DNA from 2 places in the Hominilimicola fabiformis genome. Region 2 is predicted to be linked to the other one. Evidence: predicted binding sites of a transcription regulator. Region 2 holds the regulator's gene; the other holds the start of a gene.
What was found. Region 2 encodes Rex, which represses fermentation and respiration genes when NADH is low (regulators of the CRP and FNR family bind a similar motif). Its sites were predicted from a motif close to ATTGTTAANNNNTTAACAAT; they were not measured.
Positions count from the first base shown of each region.

Region 1: the regulator Rex is predicted to act here: its motif matches at 11,209-11,228, upstream of adhE (bifunctional acetaldehyde-CoA/alcohol dehydrogenase).

Region 1 is NZ_JAJEQM010000005.1:60,765-77,084, reverse strand. It holds gene LKE05_RS04800 (glycosyltransferase family 2 protein) at 20-1,030, opposite strand; gene LKE05_RS04795 (CDP-glycerol glycerophosphotransferase family protein) at 1,033-2,217, opposite strand; gene panD (aspartate 1-decarboxylase) at 2,243-2,626, opposite strand; gene panC (pantoate--beta-alanine ligase) at 2,641-3,480, opposite strand; gene panB (3-methyl-2-oxobutanoate hydroxymethyltransferase) at 3,482-4,318, opposite strand; gene LKE05_RS04775 (Rossmann-like and DUF2520 domain-containing protein) at 4,315-5,124, opposite strand; tRNA gene LKE05_RS04770 (tRNA-Leu) at 5,268-5,356, opposite strand; gene LKE05_RS04765 (foldase protein PrsA) at 5,476-6,471, opposite strand; gene LKE05_RS04760 (hypothetical protein) at 6,699-7,703, opposite strand; gene LKE05_RS04755 (zinc ribbon domain-containing protein) at 7,708-8,175, opposite strand; gene adhE (bifunctional acetaldehyde-CoA/alcohol dehydrogenase) at 8,424-11,009, opposite strand; gene LKE05_RS04745 (potassium channel family protein) at 11,345-12,001, opposite strand; gene LKE05_RS04740 (TrkH family potassium uptake protein) at 12,023-13,375, opposite strand; gene LKE05_RS04735 (TrkH family potassium uptake protein) at 13,452-14,894, opposite strand; gene trkA (Trk system potassium transporter TrkA) at 14,915-16,267, opposite strand; gene LKE05_RS04725 (NAD(P)H-dependent glycerol-3-phosphate dehydrogenase) at 16,264-16,320, opposite strand, start outside.
Region 2 is NZ_JAJEQM010000007.1:112,929-129,248, forward strand. It holds gene LKE05_RS06570 (GldG family protein) at 1-637, shown strand, start outside; gene LKE05_RS06575 (DUF4340 domain-containing protein) at 634-2,013, shown strand; gene LKE05_RS06580 (alpha/beta hydrolase) at 2,016-2,813, shown strand; gene LKE05_RS06585 (redox-sensing transcriptional repressor Rex) at 2,971-3,609, shown strand; gene LKE05_RS06590 (Asp23/Gls24 family envelope stress response protein) at 3,622-4,437, shown strand; gene uvrB (excinuclease ABC subunit UvrB) at 4,458-6,422, shown strand; gene LKE05_RS06600 (hypothetical protein) at 6,424-6,804, shown strand; gene uvrA (excinuclease ABC subunit UvrA) at 6,820-9,642, shown strand; T-box leader at 9,679-9,909, shown strand; gene thrS (threonine--tRNA ligase) at 9,972-11,720, shown strand; gene yunB (sporulation protein YunB) at 11,781-12,431, shown strand; gene ligA (NAD-dependent DNA ligase LigA) at 12,447-14,432, shown strand; gene LKE05_RS06625 (M20 metallopeptidase family protein) at 14,429-15,604, shown strand; gene LKE05_RS06630 (DUF6873 family GME fold protein) at 15,656-16,320, shown strand, end outside.

The DNA of each region.
Region 1 (16,320 bases), on a different contig from region 2:
TCAATAGCTTGTGTCAAATTCAGTCGAATTTATGTTTCCAAATATGAAGCACAATTCTTACATAAATCGCTCTGTAATTTTTCTTTTTCATACACTTAAAAATCGGATGGTTTATTTCTATACCGTCACAAGATATATCGTCCATAAAAATATCCGTTATTTCTTTTAACCTCGCATACCTTGCCTTGCGGTTTAATTTCAAGTTCGGATTAAACAAAAAGCAGAAACTTCCGAATGTTTTATGAAAATAATCGTCATAAATTCTCTGCAAAACATCTTTGTTATTTCTGTTCCAACTTAAAACAATGTCCTTAACGTACATTGTAGACTGTCTTGACGTATCAAAAATATCAAAGCGATACTTATCCCAAAATCTTTTATATGAGTTTACATAGTATCTGCAAAGCACATCGCCTGTCATATAAAAACTGTCTATACAGTTTACATACCTTGCGACAAAAACATCGTCCTCACTCTTTCTGAGCTTAGGAAACTCAATGCCGTTTTTTCTGATTATATCGGTCTTGTACAGCTTAAACCAAGCCGCCCCTTGAATACCGCGTTCGCCGTACATAAACATATGCTCATAATAATCTTTTCGTGCATCTCCGCCTGTACGTTTAAGTCCGTCAGCCTTTTTGACAGTGCGGAAAACCTTTTCACCGTCAAACATAGAAAAACTGCATACAACAAGGTCGGTATTTTCATTTTCCATATAATGAACAAATTTTTCTATCGCATTTTTTTCAAGATAATCGTCTATATCAAAAAAATATATATAATCGCCCGTTGCCTTTCTCAGTGCAAGATTTCTTGCCGCACCTGGTCCTTCGTTGTTTTTGCCGAATACCGCAATACGTCTGTCCTTATCCGCCTCGGCAAGGCATTTCATATAACTTCCGTCTTTTGAACCATCATCAATTATTATAATTTCAAGATTTTCATATGTCTGTTCCGTTATACACTTAATTCCGCTTTCAACCCAATCTTCCATATTGTATACGGGAATTATGATACTTACTTTTTTCATACTCAACCTCTGTCGCAAATTTCTTTTATAGCCTCAAAATTTCGCTGTGAATTATTTTCATCTCTAAGTGTAAAGAATTTATCAATTCTTTTTCTGTACTTATCATCAAGCACGCAACCGTTTTCAAGTATTCTGTCAAGTTCGTCTATAACGTCATTTTCATCATACAAAATTTCACCGAAACCGTCACGGTCATAGTCAAAATAACCTTCTTCGTAATGCTGTTGTCTGAATGACTCTTTGTCAAACTGATAGAAAATCATAGGTTTTTCCATATATCCGTAATCAAAAAACACGCTTGAAAAATCGGTTATAAGAACGTCCGATTTAATAAGTAAATTTTGCACCGTACTGTCATTGAACGTAACAATCTTAACTCGCTCGCCGCCTTTAAATGTATCAATAAATCTCTGAAACTCAATATGAGGATAGAAAAGCAATTCATAATTGTATTTTTCAAGAACGTTTTTCAATTTTTCATTTGCAAGAAAATTTGAATACACCTTGTAATATTCGCTTTTTACAAATTCTTTTTTGTCAGCCCCTTGAAGATTGTATCGCCAAGTCGGCATAAGCAAAACTTTTTTGGTCGGCTGTTCATTTTTATACAGTGCGTCATAACGGCACAAACCAAGCATTTGCACAACGTTATCCTTATATCCGTACAAACTATTGACATACTCGTATTCAGGCTTTGCCGAACACACAAACAAATCCAAATTCACATTATTGTTATACAAATATGTAAGGTTATCCTTGATGATACCGTGCTGTAAAAATATCTTTTTGCCCTTTATAATACCTTTTTTATCAGCCTTAACAAAAAAATCTATATACGGTGTGTAACCCATAATATGTGTACTGATTTTTACTTTTGACAGCACAAGCGAAATGTAATGTTCAAAACTGTTATGATTTATAATTCTGCCGAGTTTTTCCACACGTTCTCTGTCAGCGGAATCTTTCGTTATTGCGTAAGCAATATTGATTTCGGGATGATTTGCGGTAATGTACTTGAACAAATAATACGCATTATCCCTTGCGTCAATTCCACGCTCCGCTATAAGCCATAAATCCTTATACTTTTCTTTATTTTTCGCAAAAGGTGCGACAATTACCGCCGCACCGTATTTTACGAAACAGGAAATATAATCCTTTGACTTCTTTATAAATGTATGCAAATTCATATATATCCCTCCAATTATGCAAAGATTACTTTATTTCTCCGTGTTTTTCATACTGCGTGATTTGCGACACCTTATTGTTGTCGTCAACAAATACAACTGTCGGTCTGTGTTCTTTTGCCTCGTCCGCCGTCATATTGCAGTATGCCATAATAATAACTTTATCACCCTTTTGAACACACCTTGCCGCCGCACCGTTAAGGCATATAACGCCCGAATTTTCTTCTCCGGCTATTGTATACGTTTCAAAGCGCTGACCGTTGTTTACGTCAACTATCTGCACCTTTTCATATTCAAGTATACCGGACGCTTTCAAAAGTGCCGTATCAATCGTTATACTTCCGACATAATCAAGTTCTGCCTGTGTAACAGTTGCACGATGTATCTTACCTTTAAGCATTGTTAATTCCATTGCTTATTTTCTCCTTACTCCATTATAAAATTATCTATTAAACGTGTTTTTCCTATATATACCGCCATTGCACAAAGGAGCGGCTTTTGTACTTTTTCAAGTGTTTCAAGCTGATTGAAGTCAACCATTTCCACATAGTCAATCTTTGCAAGAGGTTCTTTTCCAATCTCCGCTTTGATTGCCAAAATAATTGTCTTTACGTCTGTTTCGCCGTCTGCAATCATCTTCTTGCCGATTTCAAGCGAACGTGAAAGGCATAGTGCCGCCTTGCGTTCGTCTGCGTTTAGATATGTGTTTCTTGAACTCTTTGCCAAGCCGTCATTTTCACGAATTATAGGACAACCGACTATTTCAATATCAAAGTTCAAGTCCTTAACCATCTTCTTTATTACGCACAACTGTTGCGCGTCCTTTTGACCGAAATACGCTCTGTCAGGCTGAACGATATTGAACAGCTTACTTACAACAGTACACACACCGGAAAAATGAATAGGTCTTGTTTTACCGCAAAGTACCTTTGTAATCTTGTTCATATCAACAAATGTAAGTGCATTGTCATACATTTCATCAGCTTCAGGATTAAATATAATTGACGCACCCGCACTTTCGCAAAGTTTCGCGTCCGCATTAATATCTCTCGGATAACTTTCAAAATCCTCGTTAGGACCGAACTGTGTAGGATTTACAAAATCGCTTACAACAACTCTGTCATTTTCCTTTACCGCGCGCTCTATAAGGCTTTTATGTCCTTCGTGAAGATAACCCATTGTAGGGACAAGACCAACCGTAAGCCCTTCTTTTTTCCATGCTTTAACTGTTTTCCTTACTTCATCTATTGTTTTTACTATCTGCATTTTATTCTTCCTCCGTTATTTGTTTCATAACTTCTTCACTCATTTTAAACGAATTTTCCTCTTTTGGGAATGTACCGTTTTTCACTTCGCTGCAATATTGCTTAAAGCAATTTTTCATACTCTCGCCCAATTCACCGTATTTCTTTACAAACTTCGGTGTAAAATCGGAATACATTCCAAGCATATCCTGATATACAAGCACTTGACCGTCACAGCCGTTGCCCGCACCGATTCCTATTGTAGGAATTGAAAGAATTTCCGTTATGTATGTTGCAAGCGGTGTCGGTACACATTCCAAAACAACCGCAAATGCGCCGGCTCTTTCAACCGCTTTTGCATCATCTATAATTCGTTTTGCGTCATCTATATTTTTGCCCTGAACCTTAAAGCCGCCGAACGAGTTGACCGATTGAGGCGTCATTCCGATATGACCGACAACAGGAATAGACGCGTCTACGATTTTTCTTATATGTTCCTCAAATTTAACTCCGCCCTCAAGTTTAACCGCATCGGCATGACCTTCTTTTATGAGTCTGCCTGCGTTCACAACTGCGTCATACACAGATGTTTGATACGACATAAACGGCATATCTGTTACGACAAGTGCATTTTTTGCACCTCTTGCAACGATTTTACTGTGATGTATCATATCTTCCATTGTCACAGACAATGTACTGTCATATCCCATAATAACCATACCAAGCGAATCGCCTACAAGTATTGAATCAACGCCTGCCTCGTCCTCAAGTTTTGCCGTTGTGTAATCATAAGCTGTAAGCATTGTAATTTTTTCACCGTCAGTTTTCTTATTTTTAAAGGTTACTGTTGTGTTTTTCATTCTATTCCTCCGTTTTTCATATCAAATATAACATTTGTCAGTTCTTTGTATAACTCTCTTGTTCTTTCATCAAGCACTTCAATATGTTTTTCAACAGTCGCCATGTCCCCTCTTGCCGCAGGTCCTGTGATTGCTTTTTCACAACCGACTTTAAGTATATTGTCCATATTGCACTTCATCAGTGTTGACAGTGCACTCTCGCTTTCCGACTTTGAAAAACCGCACTCCTGTAAAAGCTCCGTTGCCTTATAGCAAACCGATACGACAAAATTTGACGCAAAACACGCCGCCGCATGGTATTTGGCTTTATTTTCCGGTGTAATAATCTTAAATCTGTTACCGCATAATGAAAGAATTTCTGAAACAGTATCAACTGCTTTTCCGCCGCCTTCGACAGTAAAAAAAGCGTTTGATATTGCATTTAATGACGTATGCTTGCTGTTAAATGCCAGCATCGGATGAACACTGCAAACATTTTCACTGTCTGCACCTTTAAAAATTTCACTTGACACAGAGCCGCTGCAATGACATATAATTTTCTCTTTTAAATTCATATCCTTGATTTTGTTCCAAATCGTTTGGATATTATCATCATTTGTAGTTATAAAAATTATGTCACTATTATTTATAAGCTTTTCACGGCTGTAAAGCTCAAAATCTTCCGTATTGTTACTTCGTGACGAGAAACCGATTACATTTACGCCCTTGCTTCTGAAATAGTAAGCCAGACTCATACCGCATTTTCCCGCTCCGATAAATCCTATTGCGTTTATATTATCACCTCCGATAATATCACCGCAACGCACTAAATGTCAGGTGCAATTTTCTTCCGAAATACCGCCCATCAGTTTTATTTTATCATATTTTGTTTTGTATTACAATATTATTTCACTAATTAATATTATATTTTTTCAACAAAAAATGACTTAGAACAAAGTTCTAAGTCATTTGGTGCCGATGACCGGGGTCGAACCGGTACGGGAATTTCTTCCCACGGGATTTTAAGTCCCGGGCGTCTGCCAGTTCCGCCACATCGGCATACTTGTCAACAACATATGGAATTATACCATACTTTTTGACATTAGTCAAGACTTTTGTACGAAAAAAGATTAAAAAAGCAAGTCTGTTTTTATAACAGACTTGCTTGATTTGTCATTTTATTTAGCCTCTGTTGTAGGTTCCGCCTCTGTTGTAAGTTCCGGCGTATCCTTTGGCTGAATAACCATTTTATCAATCTTATCTTGGTTTACCTCTACCTTGATACCCAATTCTTCAGCTTTCTTTTCAAGAGCCTCTTCTTGTTTCTTTGAAGTAACTGCCGACTGAACTGCTGATTTATTGTTTTCCAAATACTCACCGAACTTTGAATCCGATTCGTCTATCGGTAATCTTTTTATGATGTGATAACCGTAATCTGATTTACACATTGTAATTTCGCCCGGCTCGATTGACTTTGTCGCATCTTCAAATTCAGAAACCATTTCACCGTCTGTAAAGAAGTATCCGTCTTGATTTGATTCCATACCCGGGTCTTCATTGTATTCCTTTATAAGTGCATCGAAATCTTCACCGTTCTTTGCTCTTTCAAGAATTTCGTTTGCTTTCTTTTCAGCCTCTGCAAGCTTGTCTTCATCAAGATCTGCACCTGTCGTCATATCCTTTGTTGAAATAAGAATATGCTTTGCTCTTAAATAATTATCTACGAAATACTGCTTAACTTCATCATCTGTCGGTTCTGCAACGTCAAGCTGATCCATTACCTGCTGTGAATATGTTGATGCCGAAATAATTGTTTCAATTATATCATCATCAACACCGTACTTTTTAAGCAACTTATCGCCGGCTTTTTTACCGCCCTGTTGAGCCTTAAAATTTGAAATAGTGCTTTTAACTTGTTTAGCCTCATCGTCGGTTAGAGTTATATCCATTGCCTTTGCAACTTCTTTTAGAAGATATTCTTTCTTTAGATTATCAACTGCGGCGTCTACGTCCTCTGTACCCATTCCGTAATTTGCAAAGAAATTAACCGCACCTTCCGTAATATTGGTATCGCCTATTTTCATAACAGTTTGACCGTTTCCCGAACAACCTGCAAGCAGCATTGCACCAATCAATGATACACTTGCTATTTTTCCAAATCTGCCAAAATTCATAATTATATTCCATAGCCTTTCTGCCCACAATTATTATATTCTAACGCTTATCAGCGGGCAGATAAGTCGTTATATTCGTTATATGTTTAACACATACAACACATATTAGTATATTCCTTATTGACGTTTATGTCAATAGATTTAAAAAATTGTTTACAAAAAGACCATAATTTTTCTATCAAAAAAGACCATAATTTACTTATGATCTTTTCAGGTATCATTCTATTTTATGAAAGCATTAATACAACTTCAAGCACAATCACAATCGCACTTAAAATGCTAAGCACGGTTACACCGAGAACGCATTTCTTTTTAAGTTTTACAAAACTCGATTCAAGTTCTGAAATTGTATTTTTTGTATTAAGTTGTGTATTCTTCAAATCGAACACACTGTCATTAAGTTTTGAAATCGAATTAAATGCTTGTTTAACTTCCGAAACACTTTTCGCTATTTCATCAACCGAATTTTTAATCTCGGAATAATTATCCTTATGTTCTTTCATTCTTTCGTTATCTTGAACATCAATAATATTCAACTTTTCCGAAATATCTTTAATCTTCGATTTCAAGCCGTCAATATCCTCTGACACATTTTGAATTTTGCTTTCAACATCATCAAATCTGTCTGACATTTCAGATACAGAAACAACGCTTTCGCGAATGTTATCAAGCTTATTGTCAATCTTTTCAACCGAATTTTTAACGGTATTCTTAACTTTTTCCTTTATACCGCTTTCGTCAACGGCATTTTTAATATCTTCCTTAATATCCTCTGCCGTTTTTACAACCTTTTCAAAAGAATTATCTTTCTTTTTTTCTTCTTTTTCGTTTTCAGCCTCAGTTGTATTTTCGGCTTCTTTTTTAGCTTTAAATTCATCAACCTTGCTTACAACCGTGTCTTTAAACTTTCTTGCACCGTTTTCAATGTCACCGGCTTTTTTCTTGAATTTATCGATAACACTTTGAATATTAATCGTTTCGTTCAAATTAATTCTTTGAGTGTTTTCAACAGGCTCTGCGTCGGCATCATTATCTGTTTTTACATCGACATTTTTCAAAAATTCTTCATATTCCTCGTCAGTGCCTGTGTAAAAAGCGTCCTGACCGTCATATGATTCTATGTTCATTCCCTTTTTATCCATCTTGTCACCCTTATTTCCGTGAAATTTCTTAGCAATATCTCTGCCCTTTTCATAGGCATAATCAAAAAACTTATCAAATCTACCGGACATATAATTAATCCTCTTCTGTTTCAGGTTTTTTAGCATTTATTATAACAACTTCATCATCGTCATAACTGTCTGTATCGTCTGAATTTACGTTGTAAATTCTTTCACCGCACTTTGAGCAGTACACATCATCAGAATGATTATACGCACCGCATTTCGGACACTTTACGTTTTCTTTAAGCTGATAAAGCTGTTCTTTAAGCTCGTTAACTTCCTCCGTCATAGCGTCGATTTTACCGAACTTTTCTTCCATATCGTCAATCACTTCGCCTGTTGATTTATAATTTTCATATACAGACTTACCGATTTCGGTATAGATGTCCTTAATTTTGCTTTTCGTTTCGCTTATTGAAAACTTTAATTTTGTTTGGTTTACTATGTTGTTTGTTTTCTCAATGACTGTTTTTGTCACCTGCACCGCGCTGTCCTTAGCTTTGTTTGCGTGTTCCTTTATTTTATCAAATACTTCTTCCATTTTAAAATCGCTCCTTCCTAATTTATTATATGCCGATTAAATTAATTATTTATATTATAACATAAAATGAGTGCTTTTATATGACATTTTCATTATTTTTTCGTTTCACAACAAATTCTGACATTACGTTATTTTGAGTAAAAAGGAAAAGGGGCTACCTTTCGGTAACCCCCCGTTGATTGATTATGGAATACAGAACTTTATATTCCGAAATCAATTATATACCTATTTCCGATAAATTTCAACAATTAGTTTACACCTTTATAAGCGTCTATCATAATCTGTTCAATTTCCTTAACAAGCGGCAACTTCGGATTTGCAGTTGTACACTGATCCTCAAAAGCCTTGTTTGCAATGTCAGGAACATTTCTCATATAAGTTTCTTCATCAATTCCGCATTCAGAGAATGACAACGGCTCATTAACTTCTTTCATAAGGTCTATAACCGCATTTATAAGGCTCTGTACGCCCTCCTCTGTTGTTTTTGCAGGAAGTCCCAAGAATGCTGCGATTTCAGCATACTTTTCATCTGCGATGAACTTCTTATACTTAGGGAATGACACAAACTTTGAAGGTATTGACGCATTATACTTAATTACGTGCGGCAACAATACTGCATTTGCTCTGCCGTGAGGAACGTGATACTCACCGCCGATTTTATGAGCGATTGAGTGATTTAGTCCCAAGAATGCGTTTGTAAATGCCATACCTGCCATACAACTTGCATTGTGCATTTTTTCTCTTGCCTCTGCGTCCTCAGCACCGTTCTTGTATGCTCTCGGAAGATACTTGAATACAAGCTGAATAGCTTTCATTGCAAGACCGTCTGTGTAATCCGACGCCATTACAGATACATATGCCTCAAGTGCGTGTGTAAGCACGTCAAGACCTGTGTCGGCAGTTGCTGATTTCGGAAGTGACATTACAAACTGCGGGTCGATAATCGCAATATTCGGTGTTAGTTCGTAGTCTGCAAGAGGATATTTCATATTATTCTTCTTATCCGAAATAACCGCAAAACTTGTTACTTCACTACCTGTACCGGAAGTTGTCGGAATAGCTACAAGTTGTGCCTTATTACCCATCTTAGGGAACTTAAACGCACGTTTTCTTATATCAAGGAAACGAAGTCTAAGTGAATTAAAGTCTACATCAGGGTGTTCATAGAACAGCCACATACCTTTTGCGGCGTCCATTGCACTGCCTCCGCCAAGTGCGATAATTACGTCTGGCTTAAATTCGTCCATCATCTGTGCACCGCGTTTTACTGTTTCGATTGACGGGTCAGGCTCTACATCTGAGAAAATTTCACAATGAACGTGCTCCGTTCTCTTTCTTAGGTAATACAAAATCTTATCCACATAACCAAGAGAAACCATACCCGGGTCTGTTACGATAAATGCACGAGTGATATTCGGCATTTTTTCAAGGTACTGAATTGAATTATGCTCAAAATAAATCTTATCCGGAACTTTAAACCACTGCATATTTACTCTCCTCTTAGCCACTCTCTTCTGATTTATAAGGTTCACCGTTGTAACGTTACCGCTGACACTGTTACCGCCGTAGCTACCGCAACCAAGTGTAAGTGACGGCATATTTGTATTATAAATGTCACCGATTGCACCGTGTGATGACGGTGAATTTACGATAAGACGGCTTGCTTTCATTGTTGCAGCATACTTTTGAATTACATCTTCATCATTTGCGTGAATAACAGCCGAGTGTCCCATACCGTGGAACATAACCATTTCTTCTGCTCTGTCGATTCCTTCTTCTGTTGAATCAACGATAAAGTATGCAAGTACCGGACTCAACTTTTCTCTTGAAAGTGGATATTCAGGACCTACGCCGTCAAGTTTTGCAAGAAGAATTTTCGTACCCTCAGGAACTTTCACTCCCGCTTGCTCCGCAATCCATGTTGCAGGCTTACCTACAATTACAGGGTTTACAGCACCCTTTTCACTGTCGATGCAGTAATCACTAAGCTTTTTAATTTCATCAGGCTTTGCAAAGTAGCAGCCGTATTTCTTCATAAGTTTTTCAAATTTTGGTGCGATTGCCTTATCTACGATTGCGGCTTGTTCAGACGCACAAATCATACCGTTGTCGAATGTTTTTGAAAGGATAAGGTCGTTAACCGCTTGTTCAAGGTCAGCACTCTTATGAATGTAGCAAGGTACGTTACCCGGACCGACGCCAAGTGCAGGCTTACCTGTTGAGTATGCCGCCTTAACCATTCCGCTGCCGCCTGTTGCAAGAACTGTTGCAACACCCGGATGATTCATAAGTGCGTTTGTTGCCTCGATTGATGGGTATTCAATCCACTGTATACAGTTTTCAGGCGCACCTGCCGCAACTGCCGCGTCAAGAACTATCTTGGCAGCCGCCGCACTGCATTTTTGAGCACCCGGGTGAAAACCGAAAATAATAGGGTTTCTTGACTTAACGGAAATCAAAGACTTAAACATTGTTGTCGATGTAGGGTTTGTAACAGGTGTAACACCACATACAACGCCTACAGGCTCTGCTATAATTTCGTAATCTTCAAGGTCGTTTTCAGCAATAACGCCGACTGTTTTTTCATTCTTGATTGAATGATAAACATATTCTGTTGCAAACATATTCTTTGTTATTTTGTCCTCATACACGCCTCTGCCTGTTTCCTCAACAGCCATCTTTGCAAGCTCCATATGCTTGTCAAGACCTGCAAGAGTCATTGCCTTTACGATTGCGTCAATCTGTTCTTGATTAAGTGCCATAAATTCGTTCAAAGCTTTTTGTGCTTTTGCAACGTAGCCGTCAATCATTTCATTTACGTTAATCTCTGCCATAATAATTCCATAGCCTTTCTGCCTACGGGTTGTTAGTTTTTCTTTACATCTTATTGTAGGCTGATAAGATGTTTTTACAGAAGACTCTGTTTTGACATAGTATGAAATCTTCCGAATTTTTATTATTGACTTTGTTTATTTAGATTGATAAATTTTTATCGTTATTTATTTATCAATCTTTACAACACTATTATACGAGATTGTTAAACTTTTGTCAATAGTTTTTTTGATATTTTTATTCTTTGTAAGTTTTTCATATATAATTCATTACTTTCTTATTTAAAACAAACAAAAAAAGTATTGCATTTTCAGCAATACTTTTTATATACAGTCTTTTATATACTTTCCAATCTGTTTATCGACTCGGTATCTCCTACAAGCACAACAATATCGGTATCTTTAAATTTGTATTCGGGTTCAGGTGAAATATTCACCTTACCGCCGTTATTACTCTTTATCGCAACAATATTTACGTTATATTTTTTACGAACAGACAATTCCATAATGCTCTTGCCTATCCATGTGTTCGGTACAACAGCGTCCACAATACTGTATTCGTCCGACAATTCGATTATATCAAACAATCTGTCCGAAACAAGTTCTATTGCGGCTTTAACGCCTGCCTCCTGTTCGGGAATTATAACATTATCCGCACCGACTTTTTTCAGTACGGTTTTGTGCATATTATCCTTTGCTTTACAGACAACCTGCTTAACTCCCATATCTTTTAGTGCAAGAGTTGTAAGTACGCTGTCCGTTATATCGTCACCGCCGATACACACGATTGCACAATCCGAGTTTTTCACTCCAAGTTGTTTTAACAAGCTTTCGTCTTTTGCATCGGTACAAGCCGCTCTTGTTACCAAATTTGCAATAGCGTTTATTTTATCCATATTTTTGTCTATCGCAAGCACTTCATAACCCATATTAAAAAGTTGAGTTGCAACAGATGTTCCGAATCTGCCCAATCCTATTACTGTAAAAGTTTTCATAACAAATCCTTAGCCTTTCTGCTATCCGACAATGAAATTACATTCCGGATACCTTATATCATTAGTTTTTCTGATGCGAGTCATAAACACAACGCTTATCGTCATAATGCCCACTCTGCCGAAGAACATATATACAATAAGCAAAATCTTTGTAAATGTGGACGCGCTCCCCGATACACCGACCGAAAGACCGACCGTACTGTATGCCGACGCCACTTCGTATATCGAATTTATCAAATCTTGATTATCAATATAACTTATAAGCACCGAACCGCCCACAACAAGCACAAGCCACAATACAAGCAATGCCATTGCTTGAAGAATAGTCGTGTGAGCAACTCTTCTGCCGTGAATAACAACATCAGATTTGCCACGCAATACGGAAATCAAAGTCATTATTACAAGTACAGCCGTTCCGAGCTTTACGCCGCCCGCAGTCGAGCCTGAAGCGCCGCCTATCATCATAAGCACCGTTCCCCAAGCCTTTGACAAGTCGGTTAAATTATTCTGTATAAGTGCGTCAAATCCGGCCGTTCTTGTTGTGACCGACTGAAAGAATGACGCCAATATTTTCTGACCGACACTTTCAGCACCGATTGTATTTATGTTGCCGTATTCAAGAATGAAATACACAAATGTACCCACGACAATAAAAAATATCTGTGCCAAAATTATTACTTTTGAATACACGTTAAGTTTTTTCCACGATTTTTTTGCGATAATATCCTCCCACACAATAAAACCCAATCCGCCTATGGCAACAAGTATCGCAAGCGTACAAAGTACAAGCGGATCGTGTCTGTATGAAAGCATACTTTTTCCGTCACCGATTATATCAAATCCCGCATTGCAAAATGCCGATACGGAATGAAATATACTAAACCACATTCCTTTAAAAAATCCGTATTTCGGTACAAAACGTATTGAAAGCACTATCGCGCCCAACAATTCTATAATTCCCGTTATATGCAAAACGTGCTTTGCAAGTTTGACTATTCCCTCAAGGCTTTCCGTACCCATTGTCTGTGCTATAAGCATTCTGTTTCTAAGTCCGATTTGTCGGTTTGAAACTATAAACACAATACAAAGTATCGTCATAAATCCCAAACCGCCGAGCTGAATTAAAAATAGTATCACAGCTTGTCCGAACAAGCTGAAATATGCACCGACATTTATAAGCGTAAGCCCTGTTACGCAAGTTGCGGACGTTGTTGTAAACAATGCCGACAAAAACGGCGTCACAACTCTTTCTTTAGATGAAATCGGCAACATTAAAAGCAATGCTCCTACAAGGATAATCAACGCAAATCCAAACGAAATACGCCTTGCCGTATTTATTCTTTTGTGAAATAAAATTTTTCTGATAATATTCATAATTTATTTGCTTTCTCCAAAAAATACTCAAAAATCACATCTTCCGATGTAATTTTCGGAGCTGTCGTCAGACTCTTTAAGTTCGTTTCCACGCATACGGCGAAAACAATATAAGTATCGGATAAAATTCAAGTCTGCCTACAAGCATACCTATTGACATCACTATTTTTGACAATGCCGAGAAATCGGCAAAACTTCCTGTCGGGCCTACCAATCCCAATCCCGGACCAATGTTGTTCATTGTCGCAATTACGGCAGTAACCGTTGTTGTAAAGTCCTTATTATCAAAGCTGATAAGAAGAATTGACACAGCCGCAAACAACATATATACAACGAAATATCCCAACACACCGTTTACGATATTCTTTTCAACCGTTTTGCCGTCAACCTTAACCGAAAATACACTTCGCGGACTTACCGCTTTTTTTATTGAGTGAGTGGCTGTTTTCATAAGTATAATAAATCTTGTAACTTTCATACCGCCGCTTGTTGAGCCTGCACACGCGCCGACTACCATCAATAATACAAGTATAATCTGCGAAAGCATAGGCCAACGCACAAAGTCGGCAGTTGAATATCCCGTCGTTGTCATAATTGACGACACTTGGAAGAATGAATATCTGAACGCTCTGCCAAATCCGTGATACATAGGCATAATATTAAGCGCAATAATTACCGCTGCACCTATCATCATTCCTATATACCACTTAACTTCATCATTACTCTTTATCTGTGAGAATTTTCTTGCAATTATCAAGAAATACACGTTAAAATTCAATCCGAACAACATCATAAATATACCGATAACATAATCGATATATGCACTGTTATAATACGCAACGGAACTATTCTTTATTCCGAAGCCTCCTGTACCGGCTGTGCCGAACGTATGGAGCAAGCTGTCAAATACAGGCATACCGCCGAACAGCAAAAGCACAAATTCAATGACCGTAAGCGCTATATATATTCCGTAAAGTATTCTAAGCGAAAACTGCCATCTGCTTGCAAGTTTGCCTACAACAGGTCCCGGCATTTCCGCTCTCATCATATGAGTTGTTCTTGTATCCTTTGACGAAAAAATCGCCATTGCAAACGCAAGTACACCCATACCGCCGAGCCAATGAGTAAAACTTCGCCAAAAAAGCAAGCTCTTGTCAAGTGCCTCGACATTTGTAAGTATAGATGAACCGGTTGTTGTAAAACCTGACACCGTTTCAAAAAAACTGTCCACAAAACTCGGTATCTGACCGCTGATATAAAACGGCAGACAACCGATTATTGATATTACAATCCATCCTATCGCAACGATAAACATTCCGTCACGTCCGTAAAGGCTTTTATTTTTCGGCGCTTTTGCAGATACACAAAGTCCGATTAATACGGATATTACTATCGGTATTACATACGCCAAAGCTATTGACTCACCGTAAAGCAAAGACAATCCCAAAGGTGCAAGCATTGTTGCCGCAACAGCTACAAGTATTCGTCCTACGGAATATGCTATCATCCTATAATTCATATCTTTTCCTTTCGTAACCGCTATGCAAGTATATCGCCGAGTGTGGTAATATGATGTGTTGTCACAATCACAACAGTATCACCGACTTCAAGTTTACTTTCACCGTCCGGCAGCATAATCTTGTTATTTCTGAGAATTGCTGCAATCAAAGCATTACGTTTCATCTTAATCTGTGAAAGTGACTTTGAAGTAAGCTCGGATTCTCTTGTAACTCTGAATTCCATAGCTTCAGCTTTATTGTTTACTATTCGGTAAAGAGTTCTCATTTCCGTATCCTTTGCCGATTTCATAGCTCTTGCATAACCGATTATAATATTCGCGGTTATATTTTTAGGCGTAACGATACTGTACACGCCTGTGTTTTCCATAAGCTCCGCAAATGAAAGACGGTTTACCTTTGTTACAATCTTATCGACAAATCTTGACTGCGAATACATTGATATAATCATATTTTCTTCGTCAATACCCGTCAGTGCAACAAGCGAATCAACTCTGTCAATGCCCTCTTGTGCAAGAACGTGCTTATCTGTTCCGTCGGCACACACAATATCCGCTTTCGGCAAATGCTCGGTCAATTCCTTGCATCTGTTCATATTGTGTTCTATAATTTTAACCCTTATGCCGCTTTCAAGAAGCTGTTTCGCAAGATAAAACGATATTCTTCCGCCGCCGATTATAATTGCGGTTTTAACCTTTGTGTTTATAACACCTATCTCATGCATAAATTTCGCAACATCTCTGTGAGATGCGGTTATGTGAAGTTTATCTCCGCTTTCGATAACAAAATCACCGTTCGGAATATACACCTCATTACCGCGTTGCACCGCACATATAAGAAGTTTTATCTTAAACTTTTTGTATATCTCAAAAATAGCTTTTCCGCAAAGTGCGTTATCCGAACTGATGTTAAATTCAATAAGTTCAATTCTGCCTTTTGCGAAAGTTTCTGTTTTGATTGCTGCAGGAAAACGAAGTATTCTCGATATTTCGCAAGCAGTTGCGTATTCGGGATTTACTATAAGATTTATTCCGAGAGCGTTACGCATAAAATCAAGCTGTTTAAAATATTCTCTGTTTCTCACTCTTGCAACACATCTGTCCGCACCGAGTTTTTTAGCCATAACGGTGCAAAGTGCGTTAAATTCGTCATTTTCCGTAACGGCAATAAATATGTCTGCCTTGTTAGCCTCCGCCTCGCGCAAAGTTTCAAGGTCAGTACCGCTCCCGCATACGCACCTTACATCATAATCATCTTGAATTCGGTCGCAGATTTCACTTTTAATATCAATAAGAACTACGTCATCGCCCTCATAATTAAAATCCTCTACAAGCTTTCTTCCGACCTTACCGCCGCCTACTACGATTACATTCATTTTTCTTCTCTTTTCTCCCGCGTCATAAGCAATAATACCGCTTCTCTTGCATT
Region 2 (16,320 bases):
TGACTATCTAAAATCATCATGGGGCATAGGTGTAAGCGATAACCTTGTAATTGAAACAGACACATCAAAATCCGTTTCGTTGAGCGGAAGTTCGATGAGTCTTGTCGTGCCGAATGTAAAATCATATGAATTTACCGACAGTATAATAGACAATCAAAGAACTTTGGCATATTTCCCATATTCAAGATTGATAACTCAAGAATTTGAATCAAATGGCGATATATCTGTTACACCTGTTTTGACAAGTTCAGAAAAAGCATACACGACTTCAAATTATGAAAATGTTTCAAAAGTAGGCGGCGAGCAGGACGGTGAATATCCGGTCAGCGAACTTTCGGTAGATGCCAAACACGCCTCATCGGTTTATGTATCGGGAAATACTATGCTTTTAACCATAGACGAAACAACACTTACAAATAATTACGGACTTGCAAACTATGATTATTTTATGAATTTGACCAACTTTATGATAGGTAACGAAGAAAGCTTTACTGTAGATGAAAAAACACTTGTAAACAATGTTATTACATTATCTGATTTAGGTCAAAAAATTATTTTTGCATTTGTTGTAATTATAATACCGATTACCGTATTAATAATCGGACTTGTAATTTGGATAAAAAGGAGAAATCTATGAGTAAAACAACGAAAAGCATAATTATAGCCGCGTCAGTGATTATAGTGCTTATTGTCGGAACGATTGTTATAAGTAATATTGACACGTCAAAAGATAATAATGTTGATACAACCGATGATTTATACAGTATCTATTCAGCTGATACAACCGATATTTTATCTGTAAAGGCAGAGAGTGAAAACGGTACAATTACGGTAAAAAGTATAGGCGATTCGGAATGGTCCGTAAATGATATGGATGCGTCTGAAATAGATTCTTCAAAAGCCGGTGCGCTTGTCGGTACAATTTCAACATTGTCATCAAAAAACAAGATTGAAGAAAATCCGGTTGATTTATCACAATACGGACTTGACAATCCGCAAGTCACTGTTACAGTTGAAAAGAAAAACGGTCAGATTGATAAAATGATTATCGGCGATTTGAGTCCGACACTCGGAGAATATTTTGTGATGAAAGACGGCGATAATACTGTCTATACAATGTATGATTTTAAAGTTGATACTTTAAAAAAGCCTATCAGCTATTATAAAGAATTCAATCGTTTCAACATTAATATTGACAATATTAATGACATTAAAATTGTCCGCAGTGATGAAACTATTGAAATCAGAATATTAAGCAATATAAATAACAACACAAATAATGTATGGGAAATGGTACAGCCGTATCAGAGTGGTGCCAATGATGACTATATCGATAACAAAATACTTGCTCCTATAGAGGAAATTTCACTTACTACACCGATTGAAAATGCTGACGGCGGTTTCAGTGAAAAGTCGCCTGTTTTAATGATAACCGTTAAGCCTTACGACAATTCAACAGGCAAATACGGCGAAGAATATACCGAAACACTTACAATAGGTCGCACAGAAGGTGATATGACTTATGTAAAATATAAGGAACAGGTATTTAAAGTTTCATCGGACATTATATCTTTTGCGAATGACTCGTCATACAACATTGTAAGTAAATTGCAGGCACTTGTTGATATTTCGGAAGTTAAGAGTGTAACGGTAGAGTATAACGGAGCAGAACATACGATTGACATAACTCATAACGATTCGGATATGACTTTTGTGCTTGACGGTCAAAAGGTTGATACAAAGATAACACAAGCAATATACAAGAGCATTGTCGGTTTGGCGGTTGACGGAGTATATAAAGACGAAACACTCGGCGATACCGTTATGAAAATAAAATATAAAGGTATCAAGAGCAGTTCTGATACAGAAATCGAATTTAAGAGTATTGATGATTTGTACTGTGCTTTAATCCGCAACGGTAAAACAGAATTTACAATCAAGAAAAGTAAGCTTAATGAATTTATGGATTTATTCAATACTTATGTTGAAAATCCGGAAAAGCAAGGAGATTAATTATGGAGAATTTATGGAATGACGTGATTCCTTATTGGAACGAAGAATTTATAGAGGCTGATGAAACAGCGGCAAGAAAACCGACTATAACGGCATATCCTGCAAATTCAAAAGGTGCTGTTATTATTTTTCCGGGTGGTGGCTATGTAATAAGAGCCGACCACGAAGGTACTGCATATGCTAAGTGGTTGCAGTCAATCGGTCTTACTGCATTTGTGGTTGAATACAGAGTTGCACCGTACAAGCACCCGGCTGAGATAAGCGACGCAATGCGTGCGGTTAAATATGTCAGATACTATGCGGATAAGTATGGCATTGATAAAGATAAAATTGCCGTTATGGGTTCAAGTGCCGGCGGACATTTGGCAGCGTCGGTTTCGGTTCATTACGATAAAAAAATGTATGAAGATACAGATGAAATAGATAAAGAAAGCTGTAAGCCTGATGCGACAATTTTGTGTTACCCTGTAATAGATATGTTCGAATACAGACATGACGGTTCAAGAAAAAACTTGATAGGTGAAAGAGCATTACATTCTGATAAAGAGCTTATGTCGCTTTATAAACACGTCACACCTAATACACCGCCTACATTTATATGGCATACATCATCAGACCAGGCAGTACCGGTAGAAAATTCTTTGATGTACGCCGACGCACTAAGCAAAGTGCAAGTTTCGTATGAAATGCACATATACCCAATCGGTTCTCACGGCTTGGGCTTGGCAGACAGTATACCGCACGTTGCACAGTGGAAAGATTCTCTTGAAAAATGGATAAAACTTAATGATTTAATTTAAGTAACTAATGTCACAATAAGTCAGTATCGGCTTGTTGTGACATTTTTTTATATGTGTAAAATGTCAAAATACAAAAAAATACATTTAAAAAGACTATACAAAACGAAATGAGTGTGATATAATAAATGTTATATAATTAACAAGGGGTTTAGAGGACATGAGTGAAAATGAAAAGAAAGTTCCTACGGTCGTAGTTAAACGTCTGCCACGCTATTACAGATATTTGGGCGAACTTTTAAAGCAGGATATAAAGCGTATTTCCTCAAATGCACTTAGCGTAAAAATGAACGTGACTGCATCACAAATCAGACAGGATTTTAACTATTTCGGCGGTTTCGGTCAGCAGGGATACGGCTATAATGTCGAACATCTTTATAACGAAATCGGTGACATATTAGGACTTAATGACGGAGATACTACTGTTATAGTCGGAGCCGGTAATCTCGGCAGAGCATTGGCAAGTCACGATACGTTTGAAAAAAGAGGCTTTAAACTTGTAGGCATTTTTGATAATGACATTAATATAATTGGTACAAAAATCAATGGTATAGAAGTTATGTCAATAGATAAGCTTGAGGAATTTTTGAATTCGCATAGAGTTGACATCGGAATTCTTACCGTACCGAAAGCGGCAGTAATGGAAACGGCTGAAAAATTAGTTAATTGCGGAGTTAAAGGTCTTATGAACTTTTCGTATACCGAACTTAAATTCGATAAGGACGTAGCGGTGGAAAACGTTCACCTTTCAGATCCGCTTATGACATTGTCATACAAAATCAAGCAAAATCAGAATTAAGGTGTTATAATTATGAGAGTTATCGCATTTGTAGGTCCGAGTGGAACAGGAAAGAGTTACAGAAGTGTTATGGTTTCGCAACAATACGGAGCTGACGCTATAATTGATGACGGCTTGCTTATTTCTCATGGAAAAGTTATAGCCGGCACATCTGCCAAAAAAGAACCGACAAAAATTGCGTCTGTTAAACACGCACTTTTTATGAATCCGTCGCAGGTAAATGAAATAAAAAAAGTTCTTAAAAGGAATAAGATTAAGTGCCTTATGATTTTGGGTACATCTGACGGAATGGTAAATAAAATTGCTAAAAATATCGGTGTTCATGAGGTTGAACAAATTATAAGAATAGAGGATGTTGCAACACCCGAAGAAATGAATATGGCACTTAGAATGCGTACAGTTGAAGGGAAACACGTTATTCCTGTTCCGACATTTGAAATAAAGAAGGAATTTTCAGGATATTTCTTGCATCCGTTAAGAAGATTTCAAAAAAATCTTGATTCGGAAATAACAACCGCCGAGGCTGATAAATCAATTGTCAGACCCACATTCAGTTATATGGGTGACTATATTATCTCAGATAACGTTATAAATTCAATAGCAATACATGAGGCACAAAAGATCAATGGACTAATTAAGGTGCAAAATATAAACCTAAGAAAAACAGGACACGGTGTACATATAGATATGACAGTCATTTTACAATATGGCTGTGATATTTTTTCTGTATGTAAAAATATTCAGCTTGCAGTCAGAAATAATGTTGAACAATATACGTCGATAAATGCAAGAAGAATAAATATACTTGTTAAAAATCTAAGGAAATAACCAGTAAGAAGGGGAGCTGTATGGATAAATTTGAACTTGTTTCTGAATTTAAACCACAAGGAGATCAGCCGCAGGCAATTCAAACACTTGTTGACGGAATAAAAAAAGGCGAGAAATGCCAAACTTTGCTCGGTGTAACAGGTTCGGGAAAAACTTTCACTATGGCAAATGTCATTGCACAAGTGAACAAACCTACCATTGTACTTGCTCATAATAAAACCCTTGCCGCACAGCTTTGCAGTGAATTTAAAGAATTTTTTCCAAATAACTGTGTTGAATTTTTCGTGTCGTATTACGATTATTATCAACCAGAGGCATATATTCCGCAAACCGATACGTTTATCGAGAAAAATTCACTGACCAATGATGAAATAGATAAACTACGTCACAGTGCCACATTTGCTTTGCTTGAAAGAAAGGACGTTATAATCGTAGCAAGTGTATCTTGCATATACGGTTTGGGCGATCCTGAAGATTATAAAAATCTTATGCTTTCTTTGCGTGTAGGAATGGTAAAAGACAGAGATGAGCTTCTAAAAAAACTTGTTTCAATGCAATATGAAAGAAATGATATTAACTTTGTCAGAAACAAGTTTCGCGTCAGAGGTGACGTGGTGGAAATATTTCCGTCCAATAACGGTGAAAACGCTATTCGTGTCGAGTTTTTCGGCGACGAAATAGAACGTATTTGCGAAGTAAACGTAGTTACAGGTGAAATTGTAGGTGTAAGGCAACACGCAGTTATATCTCCGGCCTCTCACTATGTTACAACCAACGAAAAAATGATTGCGGCACTTGCAGGAATAGAGGCTGAAATGCGTGAACAGGTTAAGTATTTCAAAGAACGTGATTTACTTATCGAGGCACAAAGAATTGAACAGCGTACAATGTACGATATAGAAATGATGCAGGAAATAGGATTTTGTCAAGGTATAGAAAACTATTCAAGACATATAAGCGGTCGTGCTCCGGGAAGTGCACCGTATACGTTGCTTGACTATTTTCCTGACGATTATCTTATGATTATAGACGAGTCACACGTTACAATACCGCAGGTGCGTGCGATGTATAACGGTGACAGAGCCAGAAAGGAAACGCTTATTAAATATGGTTTCCGTTTGCCGAGTGCGGCTGATAACAGACCTTTGAAATTTGAAGAATTTGAAGATAGATTAAATCAGGTAATATTCACAAGCGCGACACCGTCAGATTATGAAAAAGAACATTCAACGGTTGTTGCGGAACAGGTTATCAGACCGACAGGACTTCTTGACCCTAAAATAACAATTAAACCTACCGAAAATCAAATTGATGACCTTATCGGTGAAATTAATAAGCGTACCGAACAAGGTTTTAGAACGCTTGTGACAACGCTTACAAAACGTATGGCGGAGGATTTGACCGATTATCTTACCGGTGTAGGTATTAAAGTTCGTTATATGCACTCCGATATATCGACAATCGAACGTGCGGAAATTATCAAAGATTTGCGTATGGGTGAATTTGATGTACTTGTCGGAATTAACCTTTTAAGAGAAGGACTTGATATACCCGAAGTTGCACTTGTTGCGATACTTGACGCGGATAAAGAAGGTTTCTTAAGAAGTGAAATGTCACTTATTCAGACTATCGGTCGTGCCGCGCGTAACAGTGAGGGACAAGTTATTATGTATGCCGATACGGTTACAAAATCAATGAAAAAGGCGATTGACGAAACAGACAGACGTCGAGGTATTCAGCAGAAGTTTAATGAAGAACACGGCATAATACCAAAGACAATTAAGAAAGACATCAGAGATATTATAGAATCATTAAAGCCTATTGAGGACGATACCGAAACCGCAGAAGAAAATATCATAAATTACGAAAAGACCATTGCCGAGCTTCAGGCTAAGATGATTAAAGCGGCTGAAAATCTTGAATTTGAAGAAGCCGCGGCTTTGCGTGACAGAATACGAAAATTAGAAAAAGAAATGAGTGAATAAAATGGATTATGAGCTTAAAAATAAGCTTGTTAAGATAATTTCAAAAAATATTCTCACTCCTGTTATATATATGATTGAAAACGATAATCTACTTGATTTTATATGTTTTTGTGATAGAAATATAAAAATGCAGGAAATATATAATGTAGAACAGCAAATAAAAGAGGTTACAAACAAAAATGTTGAGATAATCGACATTCGTGAATTCGGCGAATCGGAAAGAATTGAAGTGATAAATCAAGCGACTTTAATTTATTCCGAACATCCGCTGATCGAAAAAATATTTGCTCAATCAATGATGGAAGATTTTAAAATTGCTATGGATGAAAGAAAGGACGTTCAGCAGAGATATAAAGAATGCGGAACGTGCTATTTACAGTAAAACAGAGGTAAATCAATGGAAAAGGATATTATAATTAAAGGTGCAAGAGAGCATAATCTTAAAAATATCGATGTAAAAATACCACGAGAAAAGCTTGTCGTACTTACGGGGCTTTCGGGCTCCGGTAAATCATCTTTGGCGTTTGATACAATTTATGCAGAGGGACAAAGAAGATACGTAGAGTCACTGTCGTCATATGCAAGAATGTTTCTCGGTCAAATGGAAAAGCCAGATGTAGATTATATTGACGGTTTGTCGCCTGCAATCAGCATCGACCAAAAAACAACATCAAAAAATCCACGTTCAACAGTCGGTACAGTTACCGAAATATACGATTATTTAAGACTTTTGTATGCCCGAATCGGTATACCGCATTGCCCTAAATGCGGTAAAGAGGTTCAAAGACAGAGTATAGACCAAATTGTTGACAAAGTTATGTCATTGGGCGAAGGTACAAAAATTCAAATTCTTGCGCCTGTTATACGCGGTAAAAAAGGTGAGCAAAAAAAAGTATTTGAAAATGCAAGAAAAAGCGGATATGTGCGTGTAAAGGCCGACGGTGAACAATATGATTTAAGTGAGCCGATAGAGTTAAAGAAAACGCAAAAGCACAACATAGAAATTATCATAGACAGATTGATTATTCGTGAAAATATTGTTCAGAGACTTACCGATTCACTTGAAACAGCCATTGCATTGACAGGTGATGTTGTGCTTGTCGAGGTTATCGGCGGAGAGATTATGTCTTTCAGTCAGAATTTTGCGTGTGATGATTGCGGTATCAGTTTGCAGGAGCTTACTCCGAGATTGTTTTCTTTCAATAATCCATACGGTGCGTGTGATAATTGTGACGGTTTGGGTGCGTTGTCTAAAATCGACCCCGACCTTGTTATAGCAGACGAAAATTTAAGTATAATAAACGGTGCTATTTCAGCGACAGGCTGGGCAAATGCAAATAAAAAAGATTCGATGGCTTATATGTATTTTACAGCCCTTGCAGATTACTACGGATTTGATGTAAATACACCGTATAAAGATTTGCCGAAAGATATACAAAACATTATTCTTTACGGAACAGGCGATACAAACATTCCTATGAATTATGAACGCAGTTACGGCAGCGGTAAATACAGTGCACCGTTTGAAGGCGTTATAACAAACCTTGAAAGACGTTATAATGCCAACACATACGATTATGTAAAGAACGACATTGAACGTTACGTCAATGACGTAACTTGTCCGAAATGTCACGGTGCAAGACTTAATGATGAAGTGCTTGCGGTTACAATTAACGGAGTTAATATATATGAATTTACAACTATGTCTATCCAAAAAGAAATGGATTTTGTAAATTCATTGGAGCTTACCGACCGTGAAAAAATGATTGGCGAACAGATTTTGAAAGAAATCAAGGCAAGACTTAAATTCTTGCTTGACGTAGGTCTTGATTATCTTTCATTGTCACGTTCGGCAGGGACTTTGTCGGGCGGTGAGGCACAGAGAATACGTCTTGCAACTCAAATAGGCTCGGGACTTATGGGAGTGTTGTATATTCTTGACGAGCCGAGTATCGGACTTCATCAACGTGACAATGACAGACTTATCGAAACACTTAAACATCTTCGTGATTTGGGTAATACGGTAATCGTTGTTGAACACGACACCGATACAATGTATGCCGCAGATTATATTGTTGACATCGGTCCGGGAGCAGGTGTAAACGGCGGTGAACTCGTAGGAGAGGGTACCGTTGAAGATTTGATTAAATCACCTCGTTCAATAACGGGTAAATATCTTAGCGGTGAACTTAAAATTGAAGTACCTAAGGAACGCAGAAAACCGACGGGTTGGATTGAAGTGCGTGGTGCAAAAGAAAATAATCTTAAAAACATCAATGTAAAAATACCGACAGGTGTTATGACTTGTGTCACAGGTGTTTCGGGTTCGGGTAAGTCGTCATTGGTAAATGAAATACTTTACAAAAAACTTGCTCACGTTTTAAATCGTGCAAGAACTCATGCCGGCGCACATAAAGAGATAAAGGGCATAGAACAGCTTGACAAAATCATTGATATAAACCAGTCACCGATTGGAAGAACACCACGTTCAAATCCGGCAACATATACAAATGTTTTCGGTGATATTCGTGAAGTCTTTGCATCTACAAATGAGGCAAAAGTGCGTGGTTATAAATCAGGACGTTTTAGCTTTAACGTAAAAGGCGGACGTTGTGAAGCTTGTAGCGGTGACGGTATAAAGAAGATAGAAATGCACTTCCTGGCGGATATATTTGTTCCTTGCGAGGTATGTAAGGGTAAGAGATATAACAGAGAAACTCTTGAAGTTAAATACAAGGGCAAAAATATTTATGAAGTGCTTGAAATGACGGTTGATGAGGGTGTTGAATTTTTTGGAAACATTCCGAAGATAAAGAGAAAACTTGAAACTTTACAGGAAGTCGGTCTTGGATATATCAAACTCGGTCAAAGCTCAACAACTTTGTCAGGCGGTGAAGCACAACGTGTTAAACTTGCAACGGAGCTTTCAAAGAGAAGTACAGGGAAGACGATTTATATTCTTGACGAGCCTACAACAGGACTTCATACTGCTGACGTTCACAAACTTACGGAAGTGCTTGATAAACTTGTTGAGGGTGGTAATACCGTTGTTGTAATCGAACATAACCTTGACGTTATAAAAACCGCAGACTATATCATTGATATGGGACCTGAGGGCGGCGATAACGGCGGTACCGTGATTGCGTCAGGTACACCTGAGCATGTTGCAAAAGTCGAAAAATCTTATACCGGAAAATATTTAAAGAAAATGCTCGAATAAAACCTTGACAAAATAAAAAAAGAGTGTTAGAATAATTTTAAAGCGTAGATGAAGACAGTAGCATTAAGCAAAAGTCACAAGAGAGAGAACGTCATGGGCTGTAAGCGTTCTTTGATGGGCTTGATGTGAATACCACTTCGGAGCTGCGGACTGAACAATTTATATTAAGTAAGTTTTGCCGTATTCCTTACGAAACAAGGACGAACTAAGTGACAGCATTATATGCTGTAATTAGGGTGGAACCGTGTATATTTATGCACCCCTAAGGTATGGATATTATCCGTACTTTAGGGGTGTTTTTAGTTTATAAAAAGAAAGGACTAATAAAAATGGAAATGAATGAACTACAAACACTAAGACATTCAGCCTCGCATATGCTTGCACAGGCTGTAAAAAGACTTTATCCGGATACAAAACTTGCTATCGGTCCGGCTATTGATGACGGTTTTTACTATGATTTTGATACGGAGCATACTTTCACCCCTGAGGATTTAGAAGCTCTTGAAAAAGAAATGAAAAAAATCGCTAAAGAAAACCTTAAGATCGAAAGATTTGAATTGCCGAGAGCAGAGGCTCTTGAATTAATGAAAGATGAGCCATACAAAGTTGAATTGATTAACGATTTACCTGAAGATGCTACAATTTCTTTCTATAAGCAAGGCGATTTTGTTGACCTATGTGCAGGACCTCACGTAAATTACACAAGCAAGGTTAAAGCATACAAACTTCTAAGTGCAACAGGCGCATATTGGAGAGGTAATGAGAAAAACAAGATGTTACAACGTATTTACGGTACTGCTTTCCTAAATAAAGCCGACCTTGAGGCACATCTTGAACAGCTTGAAGAGGCAAAAAAACGTGACCATAATAAGCTTGGACGTGAACTTGAATTGTTTACAACAGTTGATTATATCGGTCAAGGTCTTCCTATTATGCTTCCAAAGGGTGCAAGAGTAATTCAATTACTTCAAAGATGGGTTGAAGATGAAGAACAAAAGCGTGGTTGGCAGCTTACAAAGACACCTCTAATGGCAAAGAGCGACTTGTATAAAATTTCAGGTCACTGGGATCACTATAAAGAAGGTATGTTCGTACTTGGCGATGAAGAAAAGGATAAGGAAGTATTTGCACTTCGTCCGATGACTTGTCCGTTCCAGTATCAAGCGTTTTTAAACAGAGGTCGTTCATACAGAGATTTGCCTATGAGACTTAATGAAACATCGACACTTTTCAGAAATGAGGCGTCGGGTGAAATGCACGGACTAATCCGTGTACGTCAGTTCACAATTTCAGAGGGACACTTGATGTGTACACCTGAACAGCTTGAAGAAGAATTTAAGGGTTGTCTTGAACTTACAAACTATATGCTTACAACTCTTGGATTAATTGAAGACGTTTCATATCGTTTCTCGCAATGGGATCCTGACGACAGAGAAAAGTATATCGGTACAGAAGAACAGTGGAACGAAGCACAAGATACGATGGAGAAAATCTTGAAAGATCTTAACATTGATTATAAAGTCGGTGTCGGTGAGGCTGCATTCTACGGCCCGAAACTTGATATTCAAATTAAGAATGTACACGGTAAGGAAGATACTCTTGTAACAATCCAAATCGACCAAATGCTTGCCGAAAAATTCGGTATGGAATACGTTGATAAAGACGGTACTAAGAAAAATCCGTATATTATTCACAGGACATCAATCGGTTGTTACGAAAGAACACTTGCACTTCTTATCGAAAAGTATGCAGGTGCATTCCCGGTATGGCTTGCTCCTGTACAAATCAAGCTTTTGCCTATTGCGGACAGACATCTGGATTATGTATATGAAATTAAGAAACAGCTTGAGGCAAACGGTATTTTGCGTGTAGAAGTTGATGACAGAAGTGAAAAACTTGGTTATAAACTTCGTGAGGCACAGCTTGAAAAAGTACCTTATATGCTTGTTGTCGGTGATAAGGATATTGAAAATAACACTGTATCTGTTCGTTCAAGAAAAGAGGGCGACAAGGGTGCTATGGCAATAGATGAATTTATCAAAGCAGTTAAAGAAGAAATCGACACAAAGAGAATATAATTGTTAATGTAACGTAAATTTGCTCCCCGACATACTATACAGTGTCGGGGAGGGATTTATATGAGGCTTGGACTTTCACGAACAAGAAACAGAAGTTTAAAAGGTGTAGGAATATTTTTTACACTGTTTTTTTTGATTTTTCTTATATGGCTTATATTCACAAAATTGCAACCGTCTTTTATCGAATATGCAAAGGTGTATTCAAATAACATTGCAAATGAGGTTGTAAACAGTGCAGTAGATGATGTATTTGTTAAAGAAGAATACCAAAGCCTTGCAAAAATTATGGAGAATTCCTCCGAAAATATAAAGGCAATCGAAACGGATACCGCAAAGATCAATCGCTTAAAATCGGCAATAATACAGTCAATGCAGAAAAATATTGATTCACATAAAAGCGATACGGTATATGTACCGCTCGGAAGCTGCAGTAATTTATATTTTCTTGCCGGACTCGGTCCTAAAGTGCCGATACGAATATATCCGGTCAGTATTGTAAATGCTGATTTTAAAGAGAGTTTTGACTCTGTCGGTATTAATCAGGTAAAGCATAAATTGTATTTAGACGTATCTATGAAAATGTCATTCGTGGGAATGATGTTTGCACAATCCGACACTGTGGAAACATCAGTGCTTTTAAATGAAACGATTATTGTAGGTGACACACCGACTTATTACGGAAATGGTGGAATGACTGCATCAGTCGAATAGAAAGGAATTTTATTAATGAACGATATTGAAAAACGTATTGAAGAATTGACAAATGAACTTAATTATCATAACCACAAGTATTATGTTGATGATGCTCCCGAAATTTCTGATTTTGCGTTTGATAAAATGCTTGTAGAACTTGAACAGCTTGAAGAAAAATATCCCGAATATAAAAAGAAAAATTCACCTACAGTAAGAGTAGGCGGAGAAGCTGTTAAAAGTTTTGGTGAAGTTCATCACGACGTGCCTATGTTAAGTCAGCAAAAGGCATTTTCAAAAGAAGAAATACTTGACTTTGACAGACGTGTAAGAGCCGTTGTACATGATGTAAATTACGTTGTTGAGCAGAAAATTGACGGCTTATCTGTTTCTCTTGAATATGTAGACGGTGAATTTACAAGAGGTTCGACGCGCGGTGACGGTATTAACGGTGAGGATGTTACGGAAAATCTGAAAACAATTAAGAGCATACCTCTTACCTTAAAAGACGATATACCTTTTCTTGAGGTAAGAGGAGAAGTATTTTTGTCAAGAGATAACTTTAATAAAATAAACGATATTTTAGAGGCGAGCGAACAACCGCTTTTTGCAAATCCGCGTAATGCAGCGGCAGGCTCACTAAGACAGCTTGATCCCAAAATAGCCGCAAAACGTAATCTTGACATATTTGTTTTTAATATTCAGCAAATACAAGGTAAAGAAATTTCAACACATATTGAAGGCCTTGAATTTTTGAAAGAACAGGGATTTAAAACTATTCTTGATAAAAAATCGTATTCATCTATAGAAAAGGCATATGAGAGAATATTGGAAATAGGTGAGGAGAGAGGTAACCTATATTTTGATATAGACGGTGCGGTAATTAAGGTAAATGAATTGACCGCAAGAGAAATGCTCGGAGATACCGCAAAATTCCCTCGTTGGTCTATTGCATATAAATATCCCGCCGAGAAACAGCAAACGGTTATAAGAGATATTAAAGTTCAAGTCGGAAGAACAGGTGTTCTTACACCTCTTGCAATACTTGATACAGTCCACATTGCAGGCTCAAATGTATCAAGAGCGACACTTCACAATCTTGACTTTATACGTGAAAAGGATATCAGAATAGGCGATACCGTTATTATTCAAAAGGCAGGCGATATAATTCCGGCTGTCGTTGAAGTTATAAAAGAAAATCGTGACGGCAGTGAAAAAGAATTTGAAATGCCTACACATTGTCTTGAATGCGGTGCTTTAATCGTGCGTGAAGAAGGCGAGGCGGCATATCGTTGCACAGGTGTGAATTGCCCGGCACAGCGACTTAGAAATATAATTCACTTTGTGTCTCGAAATGCAATGGACATTGACGGTCTTGGTCCGTCTATCATTGAACAAATGATAGAAAAAGATTTAATCGAAACCGCCGCCGATTTGTATTATGTAAAAGCCGAAGATATAGCCGAAATGGATAAAATGGGTGAAAAATCAGCACAAAATCTTATAAACGCTCTTGAAAAGTCAAAAACAAACCCATTATACAGACTGATAAATGCTTTCGGTATTCGTCATATAGGTGAAAAAGCTGCAAAGATTTTATCGGCAAAATATAAAACTCTTGATAATTTGAGAAATGCGTCTGTTGAAGAACTTACCGAAATAGCCGATATAGGCGGTAAAATGGCACAATCGGTTGTTGAATTTTTTATGCAAGAGCAGTCAATCGCTTTTATTGATAAGCTTGAAAAAGCGGGTGTAAACTGTATAGACGATAGTGAAGATTCTATTATCGACAGACGTTTTGAGGGTATGACATTTGTTCTGACAGGAACACTTTCTAAATATAAGCGAAGTGAGGCAGGAAAAATAATAGAAAATTACGGCGGTAAAACATCATCAAGTGTATCAAAGAAAACAACATATGTTCTTGCCGGTGAAGACGCAGGAAGTAAACTTGACAAGGCAAACAGCTTGGGTGTAACGGTTATCAGTGAAGATGAATTTGAGGAGATGATAAAATGATTGAAGAAAAAGCATTTCAAATAAAGGACGAGCTGATTTCCATACGACGTCACCTCCACAGTACTCCTGAAACTGATTTTGAAGAAATAAAAACATCTTCATTTATTCGCAGTAAACTTGACGATTACGGAATACCTTATACAACCTCAGCTAAAACAGGAACAGTTGCCTTGATTAAAGGTAAAAACAGTAACAAAACTGTACTTTTGCGTGCTGATATAGACGGATTACCTATAAAAGACGAAAGCAAATTTGAAATAAAATCGGAACGCGAAGGATATATGCACGCATGCGGACATGATATTCATGCAACGTGTCTTTTAGGTGCGGCTAAAATTTTAAACGATATTAAAGACGAGTTGAACGGAAATGTCAAACTTGTTTTCCAACCTGCTGAAGAGGGAATAGGCGGTGCATTGCCTATGATTGAGGACGGAATACTTGAAAATCCGCACGTTGACGCAGCTTTTGCACTTCACGTTGAACCGTTAGAAAAAACAGGAAATATCCAAATTAAAGACGGCTCAATTATGGCGTCACCCGACGATTTTAAAATTGTTGTCCACGGTGTCGGCGGTCACGCCTCCGCACCTGAAAAATGCGTAAATCCAGTTACTATCGGCACGGCAATTATAACGGAATTTGAAAAACTAAATGCAACTGTTCTAAAAGATAAGCCGTGTGTTATGACGGTTTGCTATTTTAACGGCGGAACTTGCAATAATGCCATTCCGCAAACTGCTGAAATTATGGGTACGGCACGTTCGCTTGACAATGAAACTCGTGAAATGCTCATAGAATTACTTGATAAAACGGCACATGAAACAGCAAAAAAGCATGGAACAACTATTGATTTTACATTCAATAAACTTTTTCCGCCTGTTGCTAATAACAGTGAAATGAATGATGTCATCAGAAACAGTGCAAAAAAGCTTACCTGCATAAACGAAGTAGTGACGCTTGATAAACCGGCAATGGCGGGTGATGATTTTTCATATTTTGGAGAAAACGTTCCGAGTGCCTATTTTAAATTAGGTGTAGGAAATGTAGAAAAAGGAGCTGTTTATCCGATACATAGTCCGAAGTTTATAGCAGACGAAGACGCTTTACCTATTGGAAGTGCGATTTTGTCACAAACCGCAGTTGATTATTTAGATACTTATAATAATTAGTTTACCATAAAAATATTATGTAAACTAAATTGCTTTTAAGAGGTTTTAAAATTGAAAAAAATAGCAATTATAGATTGCAGAGCAGATGATAAAACTGTATATACTCTTGAAAAATTAAATATCAAAGTAATTCCGACTTTAAAGATTGATAATCTGTATGACTCCGTTGCAACCCACGCAGATATTCAAATTCACTATATCGGAAATAATTGTTTTATATCTGCTCCCGAAACATATGAACATTACAAAAAATATATGCCTAAAAAGTGTACTTTAATTAAAGGACAAAACAATATAGACTCAAAATATCCGTATGACGTGTGGTATAATGCTACGGCTTTAAAAGATTATGTTATTTGTAACAAAGCATATACTGATAAAACGATTCTTGATAGTCACAATAAAGAAATTATTAACGTCAAGCAGGGGTACAGTAAATGCAATATTTGTATTGTAGACAACAATGCAATTATAACATCTGATAACGGAATAGCCAAGACAGTGGCACAAAAGGGGATAGATGTCCTAAAAATATCATCAGGTCATATTGAATTGCGAAAACTTGATTACGGCTTTATTGGTGGAGCAACGGGACTTATAGATAATAACACGCTTGCTGTAAACGGTGACATTAATTCTCACCCCGACAGTGAACAAATTAAGTTGTTTTGCCATAAATATAATGTTGATATTATTTCGCTTAAAGACGATAAATT